Lacrimispora indolis DSM 755: one gene and its partner. The protein of the gene in region 1 binds, or shares a complex with, the protein of each later gene. Links are inferred from orthologs where the notes say so. Each region holds a gene or a part of one and is shown on either strand. Other genes may lie near its edges.

What was found.
Region 2: the proteins of metK (region 1) and groL are in contact, whole or in part, in a cryo-EM structure (PDB 8P4O), measured with the Escherichia coli proteins. The link is inferred for Lacrimispora indolis DSM 755 from one-to-one orthologs.

Annotation. Positions count from the first base shown.
Region 1 is NZ_AZUI01000001.1:2,420,806-2,430,314, reverse strand. Bases 2,201-5,131 are described here. They hold metK (methionine adenosyltransferase), read right to left. Parts: upstream 4,295-5,131; coding sequence 3,107-4,294; downstream 2,201-3,106. Other genes in these bases: K401_RS0111715 (alanine/glycine:cation symporter family protein), read left to right, coding at 5,023-5,131; K401_RS0111725 (PTS mannitol transporter subunit IIBC), read right to left, coding at 2,201-2,660. In the rest of the region: K401_RS0111730 (PTS sugar transporter subunit IIBC family protein), read right to left, coding at 1-1,013; more of K401_RS0111725, read right to left, coding at 1,281-2,200; more of K401_RS0111715, read left to right, coding at 5,132-6,408; K401_RS0111710 (carbohydrate ABC transporter permease), read right to left, coding at 6,507-7,382; K401_RS0111705 (carbohydrate ABC transporter permease), read right to left, coding at 7,395-8,300; K401_RS0111700 (ABC transporter substrate-binding protein), read right to left, coding at 8,383-9,509. UniProt on the Escherichia coli protein: Catalyzes the formation of S-adenosylmethionine (AdoMet) from methionine and ATP.
Region 2 is NZ_AZUI01000001.1:428,470-437,895, forward strand. What follows is about bases 3,983-6,830. They hold groL (chaperonin GroEL), read right to left. Parts: upstream 6,293-6,830; coding sequence 4,673-6,292; downstream 3,983-4,672. Other genes in these bases: K401_RS0102045 (DUF6106 family protein), read right to left, coding at 3,983-4,440; K401_RS0102055 (co-chaperone GroES), read right to left, coding at 6,378-6,668. Also shown: opp3C (oligopeptide ABC transporter permease), read right to left, coding at 1-920; K401_RS0102035 (ABC transporter permease), read right to left, coding at 917-1,855; K401_RS0102040 (peptide ABC transporter substrate-binding protein), read right to left, coding at 2,045-3,712; more of K401_RS0102045, read right to left, coding at 3,931-3,982; K401_RS30930 (hypothetical protein), read left to right, coding at 7,039-7,716; rhaD (rhamnulose-1-phosphate aldolase), read right to left, coding at 7,813-8,640; K401_RS0102070 (L-rhamnose isomerase), read right to left, coding at 8,654-9,426.

The DNA of each region.
Region 1 (9,509 bases):
TCCTCATGGGAGACTGCTTTCCCCTTCTTTCCCGACATGATCAGACAGGCCAGCAGGCAGGTCACTGCGGCGGAAACCAAAATTCCCAAAAGAATCCCCAGCCAATGCTTTTTATCCGCCATGATCATAATGGTGATAATACTCCCTGGGGAAGCCGGACCCAACAGTCCGCTGCCGGTTATCATAAAACAGTAATTTCCCACAATGCTGCCTGCTATGGCAGCAGGCAGAAGCCTGATATTTGACAGCACATACGGAAAATAAACCTCATGAATACCGCCAAGAGACTGTATAATGAGGCTGGAAACCATTTTCTTTCTCATGTCCCGGTAAACCAGGGCATGGGCAAGAAGGATCCCAAATCCCGGCCCGGGATTGGTCTCCAGGAGAAACAAAATGGAACTGCCTTTTGTTTTCATCTGTTCCAGCCCCAACGGAAGGAAAAAGCCGTGATTGATCCAGTTATTAAAAAAGATAATTTTTAAAGGCTCTACCACAAAGCTGATAAAAGGGATGATTCCCTTTTCTATCATAAATGATAAGCCATTTCCCAATAAAGTGATCAGCCATTCCGCTACCGGTATCAGCATGAAATAGGCCAATGCCCCTGCCAGCAGCCCCAGCATCGCTAAGTATAAGTTAGTAAAAAGCATCTCAAACCCAGCGGGAATCCGGTCCTTGATCCGGTCCAGCCCCTTCCGGCAGAGAAAACCTGCGATGCTGCCTGCCAGGGCAGACAAGATCATGGCAGAAGCAGGCTCTGTCATAACAACAGCAGAGGCGGCAAGGGTGCCGGCCAAACCGCCGACATCCCCGCCGCACACTGTGCCTGCTTTGTATCCCATAAACACCGGAATCACCAGAAAGGACAAAATATTGGACATTTCATACAGGTGCTCATTCTGGAATATGCCTGCTGAAAAGACTGGCAGCAGCCCTGCTGTCACAAACAAAGGTATGCACTCAGCGATCACTCTGCTGTAATACTTCAGTACTCTCCCTGCTAATTTCATCTATGTAATTCCCCTTTTGAACCCAATATACATAAGTTATAAGCATTGTATTATAGCTCCGCAGCGGAGCTGGTAAAACCGCAGGTTTTACCAGCTCACGGGCATTCGCCCTATGAAATAAGACTGGAATAAAATTTCTTATGTGCAAGCACAACGAAATTTTATTCCTGCCTTATTTCGCACTGCTCAACGCTTTCGTGTACATTATACCATGGTTTACAATAGGATACCAGAAAGGCTGTCTTTTTATTCTATATTTTTGCCTGTTTATTTTTTTAAGGATTCCACTAACTCATCGTATTCCGGAGCTGCCATGAAATTGGTGATCAGAACCAGCTGGGCTTCAGGATTGCTGTGAGCCGCACGTTCCTTCAATTCCTTATGAGTCACCACGATCTGGGCATCCTGGGGAATGGAGGACACCGGTGAATGAACCACCTCAATATCTCCAAGCCCTGCTGACGCCAGCTTCTTTTTCAATACGGTTGCGCCCATAGCGCTGGAACCCATACCTGCATCACAGGCGAACACGATCTTTTTAACACTTCCCCCAGATACTGTTTTCTTTTCTGCAGTCTGATTTCCCTTGGACTCCTGCTTCATTTGTTTCACTTTATCCTTAGATTCCTCCAGTTCCCCGCCTTTTCCGGTAAACCGCAGCAGAGGAAGAGCAACAACAAAGGAAACTGCAGCCGCTACAGCAACACCTGCCAGCACGCCAAAGTAACCGCCTCTTGGTGTCATTGCAAGAACAGCCAGGATACTTCCGGGAGATGCCGGTGAGGTCAATCCCACACCAAGGAGCTGGAATACAAAGATCCCGCTGGCTCCGCCTGCCATAACCGCCAGAAGTAAAAGAGGATTCATCAGGATATATGGGAAGTAAATCTCATGAATTCCGCCTAAAAAGTGAATGATAATGGCGCCGGGTGCAGAACTCTTGGCAGATCCCTTACCTGCAAGGCAGTAAGCCAGTAAAACGCCCAGTCCAGGTCCCGGGTTTGCTTCCAGAAGAAAGAAAATGGATTTTCCCATTTCTTCTACCTGCTGGATTCCCATAGGGGAAAGAATTCCATGGTTGATAGCATTGTTTAAGAACAGAACCTTGGCAGGTTCAATGAAGATACTTGCCAGAGGAAGCAGCCTATTGTCCACGAAGAATCCAACTCCTGCCTCCATTACCCGGTTCAGCACCTCAACAATAGGTACAACTCCCTTCAGGGCGATAAGCGTCAGGATGGCGCCGATGATACCCATGGAAAAGTTATTTACCAGCATCTCAAATCCGGCAGGGATCTTGTTCTCTATCTTTTTGTCAAACTGCTTGATCACCCATGCGCTGACCGGTCCTACGATCATTGCACCGATAAACATAGGAACACTGGAACCAACAATTACGCCCATGGCTGAGATTGCGCCGATCACGCCGCCTCGCTGTCCATAAACTGCCGTACCGCCCGTATATGCGATCAAAAGCGGCAGCAGCATGCTGGCCATAGGGGAAACCAATGCCCCCAGCGTCTCATTGGGATACCAGCCGGTGGGAATAAACAATGCCGTAATCAGTCCCCATGCAATAAATGCACCGATATTGGGCATTACCATACCGCTTAAAAAGCGGCCAAATACTTGTACCTTCTCTTTCATATTTACATACCCTCACTTCATTATATAGTATTTACTGTGTGATCCGTGGAAGGTATGATTGGCCAATCAATTCCTTTTCATAGCCTTATTATAATCAATATGAGCTTCAGATTTCAACACGAAGAAACTGGGATTTGGCGCTAGTTTTAGTGCCAAATATTAAAAAAATATAAAATCTTTGTCCTATTCCCTCTTAAGCCTCTCTTACAACCGGCTTCAAGGCCTTGTACATAGGGACTTCTCATAAAAAATCAGCCTTAAATCAGTCTTATGGAAATCAGCTTTATAAGATTTGATCTCATGGGGAAAATGGGAGAAATAAAGCTTTTATGGCAGAAACAGAGTATAAGAACAGAAAGTTTTCCTGCTTTGATCCATATAGAAAAAGATGCCGCTCACCAGCAATGGATCAGCTGGTTTGGGGCATCCCTCTCATATAATAAAAATTATAAATATTCTTTTAAAAGGGAAACCTTATCAAGCTTTTCCCAGGGTAAGTCTAAGTCGTTTCTGCCAAAATGGCCGTAAGCCGCCGTCTGCCTGTAGATCGGACGGCGTAAATCCAGCATCTTAATGATTCCCGCCGGACGTAAGTCAAAATTCTGACGGATGATATCCACAAGCTTTTCATTGCTCAGTTTTCCGGTTCCAAAGGTATCCACCATAATGGAAGTGGGGTGAGCCACACCGATGGCATAGGAAAGCTGGATCTCACACTTGCCGGCTAAGCCTGCTGCCACTATATTCTTTGCAACATAACGGGCCGCATAAGCAGCGGAACGGTCCACCTTAGTGCAGTCCTTGCCGGAAAATGCACCGCCGCCGTGACGGGCATAACCGCCGTAGGTGTCTACAATGATCTTGCGGCCTGTTAAGCCGCTGTCGCCGTGAGGTCCGCCGATAACAAAGCGGCCTGTGGGATTGATATAAAAACTGGTATTTTCATCTACCAGCTCTGCCGGCAGAACTTCATCAAATACATATTTTTTAATGTCAGTATGGATCTGTTCCTGACTCACGTTCTCATCGTGCTGAGTGGACAAAACCACCGCATCTAAGCGGAGAGGCTTGCCGTTCTCATCGTATTCCACCGTTACCTGAGTCTTTCCGTCAGGACGGAGATAGGTCAGAGTTCCATCCTTGCGGACCTTTGTGAGCTTAAGAGCCAGCTTATGGGCAAGAGCGATGGGATAAGGCATGTATTCTTCCGTTTCATTGCTGGCAAAGCCAAACATCATTCCCTGGTCTCCTGCTCCAATGGCATCGATCTCTTCGTCAGACATCTTGTGTTCCTTTGCTTCCAAAGCCCGGTCAACGCCTAAGGCAATGTCTGCAGACTGCTCATCTAAGGCTACCATAACGCCGCAGGTATCGCAGTCAAATCCGTATTTTGCACGGTCATAGCCGATTTCCCTTACAGTCTCCCGCACCACCTTCTGAATGTCCACATAGGCATGGGTGGTTATTTCTCCCATGACCATGACAAGCCCGGTGGTACAGCAGGTTTCACAGGCCACACGGCTCATGGGATCCTGCTTTAACATCTCATCCAGAATCGCATCAGATATCTGGTCGCACATTTTGTCCGGATGTCCTTCTGTAACGGACTCGGAAGTGAATAATAATTTTTCCATGTTGTCATTTCCTCCTTCTTACCCATGTACTTTGGGCATGCAGGCATGCCGCAGGGTGTTTTCCTTTCTGCCCTCACTCTTAGGGCTTACAGGTATACCCCTACGTCATCCCTCCTTATATGATATGGGGGAATAACAAAAAGAAAAGTCCGCAGCAACGCGGACTTGATTCAACAATGTATCAAATCCTCTTATTGCTCGATTTCTCGCTCAGGTTGGCACCTTCCAATCGCGCTTTGTGGCGAAACGCCATCATTACCGGTCGGGGTTGCCGTGACTTCACAGATCCTTTGTATCTCCATCACTCTGAATAAGGGATATTACGTACTTTTCATTTGTTATTCAATTGTAAGCAGCATATACTGCAAGTACATTTTAACGTATTTAAAAACTGCTGTCAAGGGAATTCTATCCTTTGGCGAAATGGATAAAGTTCTTGCAAAAATTTAATCACTATTGTATAATGACACCATTCTTTAAATGTTCGCCATATGAAATCTGTGGAGTGCGCCCAGCGCAGACCGTGGACGGATGGCACTCTGGAGACATCTGCAATCATGCAGGGGCCGAAGGGGCAAGCGCTTAGGCGCGAAACTCTCAGGCAAAAGGACAGAGGCGATTTTTTCCCTTTCTTTTTGGAATATCGCATTATCTCTGTTTTTTTGTGAGTGGGAGTATCTCCCACTTTTTTTATTTCAAAAATCATTAAGGAAGGGAAGTAGAAATTAATGCAAGCAGTTGTTGAATTTTTTAACAAGCTGGACTCGGCAATCTGGGGGATACCCATGATTGTGCTGCTGTTTGGCACCCATTTGTTTATGACCGTGCGCACGGGCTTTATCCAGCGCAAAACCTTAACAGCCATTAAGCTGTCCGTAACAAAAGATCCTGATTCACCTGGAGAGGTCAGCCAGTTTCAGGCGCTGACCACTGCCCTCGCTTCCACCATAGGCACGGGCAATATTGTGGGTGTTGGTACGGCAGTATTCTTAGGCGGTCCGGGCGCTGTTCTCTGGTGCTGGCTGACCGGTGTATTCGGCATTGCCACCAAATATGCAGAATCCCTGATTGCGGTCAAATACCGTGTTCAGACCAGGGACGGCCGCATGCAGGGCGGAGCCATGTATGTGCTGGAACGGGCATTGGGTCTTAAATGGCTGGGCATACTCTTTGCACTGTTTGCTCTGTTTGCATCCTTTGGCATTGGAAGCGGCACACAGATCAACGCCATTGCCGAGATCATTGAAAACAACGTGCCCCTGCCTATCCCGCGCATTGTAATCGGCCTTGTCTTCGGCGCGATTACCGCTGTAGTCATTATCGGCGGCATCAAGTCCATTGCAACTGTGTGCGAAAAGCTTGTGCCGTTTATGGCCATTTTCTATGTGGCCGGCTGCCTGATCATTCTGTTTATCAACGCTGACTTCATCATACCTGCACTGAAGGCGATCATCACCCTGGCTTTCCAGCCCGGCGCGGTTGCCGGCGGTCTGGTCGGACGCGGCATTATGCTTGCCATGCAGTATGGTATTGCCCGCGGCCTGTTTTCCAATGAATCCGGTATGGGTTCTGCACCGCTGGTGGCTTCGGCCGCACAGACTCGAAATCCGGTGCGTCAGGCACTGGTTTCCTCAACCGGCACCTTCTGGGATACGGTTGTCGTCTGCCTTATGACCGGTCTGGTACTGGTTTCAACCATAATGAAAAATCCCAACATCAACATGGATATGATCCAAAACGGCGGACAGATGACCACTGCCGCTTTCAGCCAGATTCCTGTCCTGGGGCCGGTGATCCTGGTAATCGGCATCATCACCTTTGCTTATTCCACCATTCTCGGCTGGTCTTATTACGGGGAGCGCTGCTGTGAGTATTTATTCGGCGCCAGGGGCATGCTGCCTTATAAGGTCATCTTTGTGGCTATTGTAGTTGTAGGCCCTGTGCTGTCTCTGGATCTGGTTTGGACTATCTCCGACATCTTAAACGCTTTGATGGCCATCCCCAACCTGGTAGCTGTACTCCTTCTGTCAGGTGTCGTGGCAAAAGATACCAGATATTATTTAAACCACTTAGACGAAAGGGACGAAACACCGATTCCTGTGGTGGACAAATAAAAATGGAAAACCTCCTGCCTGTCATGGACTGGGGAAAATAATTCTGCCAATAAATTATTTATCCCGCAATCCCACGTAAGGCAGGAGTTTTTTTAATTTTAACCCTTGACCCCGCCTCCTGTAATGCCGGCGATGATCTTCTCCGACAAAAAGATATAAAGGATAAAGGTCGGAAGAAATACGATGATAACCGAGGCAAACATTCCTGACCAGTCTCCCGTATATTTCATGGAATTGATCATGGAATACAGTCCCACCGCAACCGGCCGCACTCTGTCGGAGTTTGCAAAAATCAGGGAAATAAAATACTCATTCCATATATTGATAAAATTGAAAATTGTTACCGTTATGATCCCGGACTGGGCCATGGGAAACATGATCAGCCAGAATGCCCTCATGGGAGGACAGCCGTCAATGGCAGCCGCTTCCTCATAAGCCCTGGAAATATTGGCAAAAAATGTGAGAAGAAAAATCGTTGTATAAGGAACGTTGATCCCCACGTAAAGGAAGATCAGAACCGCCTTATTGGCAATGTAGTTGTTCAATACGTTCATACCGGCTATCAGGCTGAACAGGGGAAGAACGATCATGACCACAGGCACGCCCATGGCGGATACCAGGCTGGTCTGGATCATTTTATTCCCTGCAAATCTAAAACGGGACAGAACGTACGCAGCAGGCGCACAGATCAATACCAGAAGCGTACACGAAATAACAGAATACATCAGGGAATTAAAGAAAATAGCGGACACATTGGAATTGGTCCATGCCTTTGCATAGTTTTCAAAATGAATCCCCTGGGACAGGACATGGCCTGAAAAAATGGCCTTTGTGGTAGAAAAGCTGGCGGCCACCACCCAGCCCAGCAGTACAACGGTAAATAAAATCCAAACAATCAGGAGCAGATATCCCGGAAAAAGCCTAAGCTCTCTCTTCCAGTTAAATGGCTCCATAAACTTTCCTTTTCTAGCCATAGATTCCCCTCCTTAGAATTCCAGATCATCATCTTTTATCAGTTTATTGCATATCAGGAAGACCCCTACCACACAAATACTTAACAGAACACCGATTGCCGCTCCCAAGCCAGCATTCCGTTCCGTCATACTGTTGCCGGCTCCAAAGATCATCATGTACATGTAAACCATGGGGGTGATGGTCTGGGTATCCGCCGTAACCGTTGAGAACAGCTGAGACCAGACGAAGAAACCTACTGAGGTGACGCTCCACATGGTAATGTTGGTTTTAAACACCCCTTTTAACAGGGGAAGGGTAATATAGCGGAACTGGTTTACCTTATTTGCCCCATCCAGGGTAGCCGCCTCATAGTAGTCATCCCCGATCCGTTCGATTCCGCTTGCAAATATCAGCATATGATATCCAACCATGCCAAAACAGTACGCAACAAGCAAGGCCATGAATTTATGATCATTATCAAGCCACTGGACCTTGGACAAAACTTTAAGTCCCATGGCTGAAAATACATTTTTAAGGAGACCGAACTTAGGGCTGTATACATACTGAAGCCACATGGTGGCAAGGGCAACCGCGCTGACTACGTTGGGAAGATAGATCATTGCCCTGAAAAAGCTTTTAAAACGTATCCCGCTGGTTATGATGACCGCAAATAAAAGACCCAGGGACATGACGATCAATCCGCCGATCAGCCAGATGCGGAACAGATTCCACATGGATATGCGGAACAAGCTGGTCCCTGCAAGCTTGCTGTAATTGGCAAGTCCTGTGAACTGCCACTTGGCCATAGAATCCGTGATTCCTTCGATCTTAAAAAAGCTCATTAAAACTGTTCTGAGAATAGGATAAAGGAATACAAGGACAAACATTAGGACTGCCGGTATCAGAAATACGGCAATCATGGTCTTATTCTTCTTCACGTTAAATACCTCCCCGGCTTTCCTTAATTACACGGTGACACCGCCTTGGCGGTGTCACCCTATAGAATCTTATTATTCCGGATTATTTGCCTGCTGCTATAAGAGCGTCCACGAACTCTGCTGCCGTAACGGAGCCTCCGCAAAGCTTCATAAAGTTCTCTTTGATAATAGGTGTTAAGTCTGCATTGGCTTCTGCTCCCGCTGCCCATGGATACCGCACTGTCAGGCTTTCCATTACAGGCTTTACGCTGGCAAGCTGTGCCGGCCATTCTGCATTTCTGGTATCTGCAGGAATTCCCATTGACATTTCGGACATTTTCTTGTCAAATTCACCCTGGGTAATGTACTGGATCAGCTTAAACGCATTTTCTCCATTTTGGGAATTCTTATTGATGGCCAGAACCTGAGCGCCGTAGTTGGAGGCATTGGTTCCATCCTTTCCGCCTTCTACTGCAGGGTAACTGAAGCAGCCCCATTTAAAGTCTTCTCCTGCCATATCCTTTACTTCGTTTGGAAGCCAGGAACCGTTTAAATACATGGCGGCTGTTCCCAGGGCAAGCTCCTGGTTCTGTCCTGCAGGCCATACGTTAGAAGCGATGGTCTCTGAAAAATACCCTTTCTTTGCGAAATCCTCATAGGCCTGAGCCGTCTTAAGGACCGCCGGGTCATCCCATTTGCCTTCCTTCACAATGGCTTCTGTTCCCGGTTCACCTAAAAGTCTGGACATATGATAGCCAAACATAGCTGTAATGTAAGCATCATCACAGGTAATTGGGGTATAACCTGCATCCTTGATCTTCTGGCATGCCCCGTCAAGCTCTTCCCAGGTCTTTGGCACATCCTTAATTCCTGCCTCATCAAAAATGGACTGGTTATAGAAGAATGCGAATACATTGGGCTGGTAAGGAATGGACTTTAATGTACCGTTTCCTACTTCCCTGCAGGCTGACATTAAGCCTGCATTGGCATTGTCTTCATAGCCGGAAGCCTTTACCAGTTCCTCCAGATCCATTAAATACTGTCCCCATGTGGTATTTACACGGTCAATATCCTCGTCAAACAAATCGATGTTGGTTCCTGCATCCAAGGCAGGCTGCAAGCCTTCCCTGATTCCCGTACGCCCCTTAAACTGAACGTCTACCTTGACTCCTGTATCTGCTGTAAATTTGTCAATTGCCATCTGGATCGCCTGGCCCTGAGGCTCCGTTG
Region 2 (9,426 bases), 2.0 Mb from region 1 along the record:
CTGATTAATGATCCAAGTGATGCCATTGGCGCCGGCACTCCTAATCCGATAAATGCTAAGAATGCCTCCGTAAAAATAGCATTGGGAATGGAGAACATGGTATTTGTTATAATCTGTCCAAAAATATTCGGCAATATTTCTTTAAATATAATTGTCAGATCAGAGGCTCCAAGGGTCCTGGAAGCCAAAACAAATTCCTGCTCCTTTAACTTCAGCATCTGCGCTCTTGCAATACGGTTCATGCCGATCCATCCGGTAATCATTAAGGAAAAGGTTATGGTTATTAATCCCGGTTTTAATACAATAATTAACAGAGTTACGATAACCAGATTGGGAATACCGTTTAAAACTTCCGCAAAACGCTGCATTGCATTGTCCACTGCTCCGCCGAAATAACCTGATATCAAGCCATAGCTTAAGCCAAATACCATATCAATCATGACCGCAGCCAATGCAATGTACAAAGATATTCTGGTTCCCACCCATGTTCTCGTAAAGATATCCCTTCCAAGAACATCTGAACCAAACCAATAATAGGTATCCTCCAGCCCCGTTTCTGCACCGTCAGCGGATATATATTTATTGATTTTTGTAACGCCTGTAGAAGTGTTCATGGTCTCTGAACCGTCAAATATTCCGATTTTTTCAAGCCCTGGAATACGGGGTGCAAGGTTCTGGTTTGCAATGATCTGGGAATCGTATGTATACGCTGTCCAGTGAGGCGCAAAAATTGCCAGCATGATGATTAAAACAATGCCTATCAGGCTGATAACAGCACCCTTGTTTTTTATGAAACGCTGAAATACATCTTTCCAATAGGATTGACTGGAATAATTTTGATCCACCTTTGATATGGAATCCTTATGCAGAAATTCAAAGTCATGAGCTGTAAAAGGCTTATTTTCGTTTAAATCTGTCATGATGCTCCCCCCTTCGCCAATCGTATTCTGGGGTCAATGATACCATAGAGAATATCTACAAATAACATGATTCCAATGTACATGGCACTGTAAATAAAGGATAATGCAAGAATAACATTATAATCATTGGCCTGTATTGCTGTTACCAGCAAGCTTCCAATTCCCGGTATGGAAAATATTTTTTCCACTACCAGACTTCCTGTCATCAATCCTACAACCAACGGAGCCAGCACGGTAATAATGGGGATCAGAGCATTCCTTAAGGCATGCTTAAATATTAACTGAAACCCGCTTATTCCTTTACTTTCTGCTAAAAGCATATAATCCGATCCAAGCACTTCCAGCATTTCCGTTCTGGTAAATCGTGCTACCGTTGCTATGGTAAACATACATAGTGATACAGTCGGCAAAACGGAAGATTTTAAAGGAGCGGTTATGTCATAAAGCAGGGGGAACCACCGTAATTTAAAACCAAGGGAATAAGATAACGCCAGTGCAAAAACATAAGAAGGCAGGCTCACTCCTAAAACGGAAACAACCGTTGTTAAGGTATCCCATATGGTATTATGTTTAAGCGCAGCTATAATGCCTAAAATTATACCTATGACAGTTCCAAGTAAAACTGCCTGTCCTCCGATGCGGACAGATATGGGTAAACGAGACTGCAGTAATTGTGAAATCGGTGTGTTTTTAGATATGGTATAGGAAACTCCAAAATCCCCGGTAAGCATATTTTTCATATAATTTATAAAACGAAGGAATGCCGGTTTATCAAGTCCATATTTTGCATTTAATATGGCGATCTGATCTGCCGTTAACTTTTCATCATTAAACGGAGATCCCGGCATAAACTCCAGCATTAAAAATAATATGATTAAAATGGCTAATAAGGTAATTATCGAAACAACTACTCGCTTAAGCAAATATTTTTTCATATCATATTACTTCTCTTTCTAAGTAAATATTACCATAATAACTTCCTTTCCCATTGCCCTTAATTCAAAAAGTTGCCTGCATGACCGTATGAAACCGTATACAAGCAACTTTTGATTGAATACAGGCCGGGCCGCGTACTGCGGTTATCCGCCTTATAAGCGTCTTTCAATAAAGCTGTGATTATGGTATTAGTTTTTTGTTGTATTTTTAAATACTCTGTTAATTGCTACTGAATGGAATTCAATGCCTTTAACATTACTCTTGATCATAACAGCATTGCCCTTTTGGTAGATGGGGAAAATAACTGCATCATCCATAACAATGCCTTCCGCTTTTTTCAGAGCTTCCCATCTGGCAGCCGGATCAAGTGCCAGTTCTCCTTTTTTCGCGGACTCAATGATTGCGTCGTATTCTGCATTTGACCAGAAACCATAGTTGTTGGGATCATCGGTGATCCACATATTCTCATATGTCATAGGATCTGCATAGTCCGGTCCCCAGCGTGTCAGGGCAATTTCAAATTCACCTTCCTGCATTCTCTCTACTCTGTTTTTCTTCGGCAGAACTTCCAAGTTGATCGTAATGCCTGGAAGGGTTGTCTGAACCTCAGCCTGAATAAACTGGGCCACATTCTGGGCGGATTCTGTATCTTCTACAATCATGGAATATGTAAGGGTTTCTACCCCAAGCTCTTTCTTGGCTTCATTCCAGTATTCTAATGCTTTTGCTTTGTCGGTTGAAAGGTAAGTAGCTGTTCCGTCACGGAAATCTTTGCCGTCAGGACCGGTTGCAAGACCGGTAGGAATTGCAAAGTCTGCCACAATAGAACCGTCTTTTAAAATGTTATTAACAATTGCCTTTTTGTCAAAAGAAAGGGCAAGTGCCTTTCTGAGATTTAAGTTTTCCAGCCCGGCTACTTTCAGGTTTGGAGAAAGATACCATAAATATCCGGCCATAATATTCGTAAATTCAGGGTCACCCTGGAATTGCTCTACTTGCTCTCCGGAAAGAATAGCAGTATCCAGATCACCATTCTGGTAAGCAAGCATTACCTGCTGGCTGTCTTTAATTACCTGATACTTAAGACCGTCAAGCTTAACCGCAGCTGCATCCCAGTAATTTTCATTTTTAACTAATTCAATTGTGGTTGCTGCCGGTTCATAAGAAGTTATTACAAACTGGCCGTTGCTTAAAATTGTTTCCGGGGATGTTGCAAAGGTATCCCCGCATTTTTTAAAGAATTCCTCATTTACCGGATAAAAAGCCGGGAATGCCATCAGGGATTCAAAATAAGGAACCGGATTATCTAATTGTATTTCCAATGTCTTTTCATCAACGGCAGTTACCCCTAATTGATCCGGTGCCACACTGCCTCCGCCAATGGCGTCTGCATTTTTGATGCCTGCAATGCCGCCCATAAATGCATATTCACTGGCAGTTGCAGGATCCACCAGACGTCTCCATGCAAATACAAAGTCATTTGCTGTAACAGGGGTTCCATTGGACCATTTGGCATCTTTTAAAGTGATGGTGTAGGTTAATCCATCCTCACTTTTTTCAATCTTGTCCGCCAATGCAGGAACAGCGCTTCCGTCTTCCGCCAACGCATAAAGACCGTCTGTCACATCTGCGATTACTTCAAATGAAGTTCCATCCACCGCAATCTGCGGATCCATGGAAGCTACTTCCACGTCGATGTGCACATTCAATACATTTCCGCCAGCCTTCGCTGCATCTGCCGCGGATTCCTTTGTTTCTGATTTCGTTTCCGCCGGCTTTGAAGCCCCACATCCGGCCAGGCTTAATGTCATGGCAGCCAGACACAGGAAACTGATTAACTTTTTGCTACTTCTCATCTTCGTCCTCCTCATAATTATTTAAGCGTTAACGTTTTTTTTCAAAAACTTTAACGCTCTAATCAATTACACTAGTGTACCAAATTTTTAAGGGGTTGTCAACGAAGATTTTACGGCTTTGAACCGATGTATCCGGCAAAATAACTTCTTTAAGAAACTTTTGTAAAAATAAAAAAGGAATCAGATGTTTTAATAAAACATCTGATTCCTTTTTTATTTTATACTGCTTTCACAACCTTACGCGGCGCCGTCATCCTCATACACTGAAGCAGCTTATCGTTAGGTTCAAATATGATCTTGGTCGTTTCGGCACCGGCCTGGCTTATTAATGTATAAGTCTTTGCTCCCGGTGCGTGGGAAGAAAAATCCAGTAACTTCATATTCTTTGTTTCGTGATCCCTGGCTTCTGTGGAGCCGGTAGGAGCAACGATCTTAATCTCTTCCATGGAACCTTCCCAGGCTTTCTTTCTCTTGCTTCTGCCGTAGATCCGGTCAATGGAAAGAGTATTGGTCACATACAGGTATTCAAATTCCACTTCACTGTTGCGGAATACAAAATAAGCGGCCGCAACGGCAGCAAGCAGGATGAGCACTCCAAAGATCCCGAAAACCGGAGACATGGAGAGGAAAAACGCGATCACGCACAGGATTCCCATCGCAATTTTTATCAACATGGTATAGGCCGGAGACTTTCGCTTCACTAGCCATTCTGCATACATTTCATTCATAACGATCTGGGTCCTTTCCTCTTACCTGCATGGCTTCTTACGGCGCAGCCTGTCCCGATTCAAAAGATGTTTGTTATACCGGAAATCCGCAGTGCAGCGGGTAAAGCCGCAGGCTTTACCCGCTCACGGGCGTTCGCCCTGGGAAGCGGAAGATGGAAAAAATTTCTTATGTGCAAGCACAACGAAATTTTTTTCATCTTCCGCTTCGCACTGCTCATTGCTTTCGTGAATGTTACATCATATCCATTCCGCCTGGTGCTGGCATTGCAGGTGCTTTTTCTTTAATATTAGCAACAACGGACTCTGTTGTCAATAAGGTAGATGCAACACTGGTAGCATTTTGAAGGGCGCTTCTGGTGACCTTTGTAGGATCCAGGATGCCTGCTTCCACCATGTCAACGTATTCTTCCTTGTATGCGTCAAAGCCGGTTCCCACCTTGGACTCTCTCACCTTATTGATGATGACGCTTCCTTCCAGACCTGCATTGGCTACGATGTGGTATAAAGGAGCTTCGAGTGCCTTTAAGATGATCTTTCCTCCGGTCTTCTCATCACCTTCCAGTTCCTTTACAGTGTCTTCGATCTGGTTGATCGCATGAACGTAAGCAGAACCGCCGCCTGCGATAACGCCTTCCTCAACAGCTGCTCTTGCTGCGGATAAAGCGTCTTCCATACGAAGCTTTGCTTCTTTCATCTCGGTCTCTGTTGCAGCGCCTACACGGATCACTGCTACGCCGCCGGATAATTTTGCTAGTCTTTCCTGTAATTTTTCTCTGTCAAAATCAGAAGTGGTCTCTTCGATCTGGCCCTTGATCTGGCCGATTCTTGCGGTGATTGCTTCCTTATCGCCGCAGCCGTCCACGATCACGGTATTTTCCTTCTGAACCTTAACGGATTTTGCACGTCCTAAGAGATCAAGGGTTGCATTCTTAAGCTCATAGCCTAATTCATCGGAAATCACGGTACCGCCTGTTAAAACAGCGATATCCTGTAACATCTCTTTTCTTCTGTCGCCGTAGCCTGGAGCCTTTACAGCGATGACATTGAAGGTACCTCTTAATTTATTAACGATTAAGGTGGTTAAAGCCTCGCCTTCCACATCTTCTGCGATGATGAGAAGTCTTGCGCCGGACTGAACTACCTGCTCTAATAAAGGAAGGATCTCCTGAATGTTTGAGATCTTCTTATCTGTAATGAGAATGTATGGATCGTCTAAATTAGCTTCCATCTTCTCCATATCGGTGCACATATAAGCAGAGATATAACCTCTGTCAAACTGCATACCTTCCACAAGATCCAGCTCTGTCTTCATGGTCTTGGATTCTTCAATGGTGATAACACCGTTGTTGGAAACCTTCTCCATAGCGTCAGCTACCATCTCGCCAACCTCATCATCTGATGCGGAAATAGCTGCTACTCTTGCGATGGATGCCTTGCCTTTGATCGGCTCGCTCATCTTTGCAATAGCTTCTACTGCTGCTTCTGTGGCTTTTTTCATACCCTTTCTTAAAACGATTGGGTTTGCGCCTGCTGCCAGGTTCTTCATTCCTTCATTGATCATAGCCTGAGCCAGAACAGTTGCAGTTGTGGTACCGTCACCGGCCACGTCATTGGTCTTTGTAGCAACTTCTTTTACAAGCTGAGCGCCCATATTCTCAAAGGCATCCTCCAGCTCGATCTCTTTTGCAATGGTAACACCATCGTTTGTGATCAAAGGTGCGCCAAAGGATTTATCCAGTACAACGTTTCTTCCCTTAGGTCCCAATGTTACACGAACGGTATCTGCTAACTGATTAACTCCGGACTCAAGTGCTTTTCTGGCATCTACGCCATATTTAATCTGTTTTGCCATGATTCATTCCTCCAGTTTTCTTCTAAAAATAAAAATACGTATTATCTAAAACTATCTGTTATGATTTCAGTATTGCCTTCTAAAATTATTCGATCACTGCTAAAATATCACTCTGCTTGACGATTACATATTTCTCATCGTCTTCTCCGGTCTCTATTTCTGTTCCTGAATATTTGGAGAAGATTACTTTATCGCCCACTTTAACCTGCATGGTAACTTCCTTGCCGTCTACCAGACCGCCTGGTCCTGCTGCGATAACTTCCGCCTGCTGGGGTTTTTCTTTTGCCTGACCCGGCAGAACAATACCGGACTTTGTTGTCTCCTCTGCAACCAATGGTTTTAACACAACTTTGTCAAATAATGGTACTAATTTCATTGCAATTCCTCCTCATAGCTTTCTGCTTATTATTTCTTTCTTTTGGCCTTCCGAAAGAAGTTTTATTTTATTCACATACTAAGTTATATCACTCATTATTAGCACTGTCAATAGTTGAGTGCTAACTTTATATTTTTTTTACATTTTTACCATATTTGCGGTATTTTCTCCTTTACCTACATAGTTTATAGAAATTTTCTTATTATATACCTTTATTTTTTTCTATGAACGTATTACAATAACATAGAATGAAGAGCCTTACAGGCATTCCGTTATGTTTAAAATGCACAGGCGTTAATAAAAAAGCGCCTTTTAAGCATACCGTTATGTCCAGAATACACGGGCGGTAATAAGGAAAGGAGTGTTTCAAATGGCAAAAAAGGGTAATGGGTTTGGGAAATTTGTGGCACTGGCCACTGTGGCCGGCGTTGTTGCCGCCGGTATCTCTTATTTTACAAAATACAAATCCTTCCACAAAGAACTGGAAGAAAATTTCCATGATTTTGAAGATGAAGGGAATGACGACATTTCCAAAATTGACAGCACGATGAACCGCAACTATGTTTCCTTACATGCCAATAAGGATGAATTTAAGGTCGCCGCTGACCATATGGCAGATGCTGCCAAGGATGCGGTGAGTGCGGCAAAAAACCTGGTTAAGGATGCGGCAAGTATTGTCTCCGATACGGCAAAGGAAGCGGCTTCTGCTATGGCTTTTACAGCGAAGGACATGTTTGAATCCGCAAAAGAACAGGCAGATACGTATTTAGATGACGAAGAAGACAGCTCAGATGGCGGTTTGGATTATGCTGCCGGAGCCGCAGACCGTCTGGCAGAAGAGGCCACAGAGGCAGCGGACTCTATAATGGAAACAGCGGAAACAGCTGTTGAGACAGCCAAAGATGCAGCAAAGGAGGGGTTTGAGGCGGCAAAGGAGGCAGCAAAGGACGGATTTGAGGCCACTAAAGAAGCAGCCCAATCTACCGGAGCGGCGATTAAGGAACTGGCCGATGAAACCACTACCATTGTGGAAGAAGAAATAGATTAAAACAATTTAGTAATGGAACCTGGGAAAAGCCACTGGAAAGCGCTCGCTCTGCAGTGGCTTTTTTCAATGCTGTTGCCGCATTTCCTAAATCACAGTTTATTTCTTATACAGGAATTCTTCCGGTAAATTCACCTTAAAATCCACCGCTAAGTCCCGGAAGTTCTGAGACGTAATGGTCTGAAGCTTATCCGGACGGATGGAAAGCACTTTAACAAGAATCTCCGCAGATTTTTCCACAGTATGCATAAGGCCGAAAGTCAAGTCAAAATCCTCTCCGGAAGCAAACAGGCCGTGATGGGCCCAGACAGCCACATCGTACTTCTTCATCAATTCGCTGGTAGCCACTGCAATATCACGTCCGCCAGGCACCATCCAGCCCACAACACCTACGCCGGCAGGGAAAACCACCGGACATTCCGTAGCCATCTCCCATAATTCCCTGGTAAACACTTTATCCTCCAAGGGCAGGACAAAGGTAAGGGCGATTATATTGGCAGGATGGGCATGGTAGATCACCCTGTGCGTTCCAGCCGTGGCCTCTTTTTTGACCTCATGGTTCATAAGGTGGGAAGGAAGCTCACTGGTAGGACGCCCGCCGTTTATAAGACCCCAGCGGATCCTGTAATTCTCGCCCTTTTCATCTACCTCAATAATACAGGTATTGGCTTCCGGATCCAGGATCACGTTGCGGAAGTATTTTCCGCTTCCTGTTACCATAAAATACTCTCCTGCCAGACCCTTCACGCTGGTGCCGATGGGCTGCCAGGGATTTGCATCCGTAAAGCCTTCTCTTATGGATTCCACCTCTGACTGCTTGATGCGGTAGCTTAAATTGCCGCCGTTCCTCTCATGCCAGTTCTGACGGAAGCCGTCATCACATAAGCGGATAAAGCTTTTTACAAATTCCGTATCTAACATCTTCATATTATCTTTCTCCTTATTTCCGGTTAAGCAGCACTTCTTTTTCATAGCAGCATATCTCTTCAAACCAGTCTTCCTTTGCAGGCACTCCGTTTATCTCACAAAAGTAGTTCCAAACATCGCCTATCGGATAAAGCTTAAGCTCCTCCTGAAGCATCATCTGCTCCGTAAAATTGCGTTCTTCCTGTAACCTTTTAAGGGTTTCATTGGGAAGAAGAAGGGCATTCAGAAGAGCCTTCTGCATGTTGCGCATTCCAACGATCCAGGCGCTTAAGCGGTTGATGCTTGCATCAAAAAAGTCAAGGGCCAGAAGGATGCGGTCCGCCCCGCCCCGTATGATCTCCTTCCCGATCTCCTTTGTTTCATCGTCAAACAGCACAACATGGTCACTGTCCCACCGCACCGGCCTTGTTACGTGAAGGGCCACCTTGTCAAAAAACAGGAGCATGGAAGATATCTTATCAGACACCACCTCCGTGGGATGATAATGGCCGCTGTCCAGCAGGCAGAGGATATCATTCTTGGAGGCGTAATTCATATAAAACTCATGGGAACCAACGGTGCAGCTTTCCATTCCTATCCCAAATACCTTGGATTCCACAGCCACATATACCTTGGTCCTATCGTAGTCAATGGAAAGGATCTGATCAAGAGAATCCTTTAATCTCGCCCTTGGGGAAGTGCGGTCTGCCGGTATATCCTTAAACCCGTCGGGAATCCAGATGTTCATGGTACAGGGAGTCCCCTGCTCCTTTGCAAAATACTCAGAAATGCGGAGGCACGCCTGCA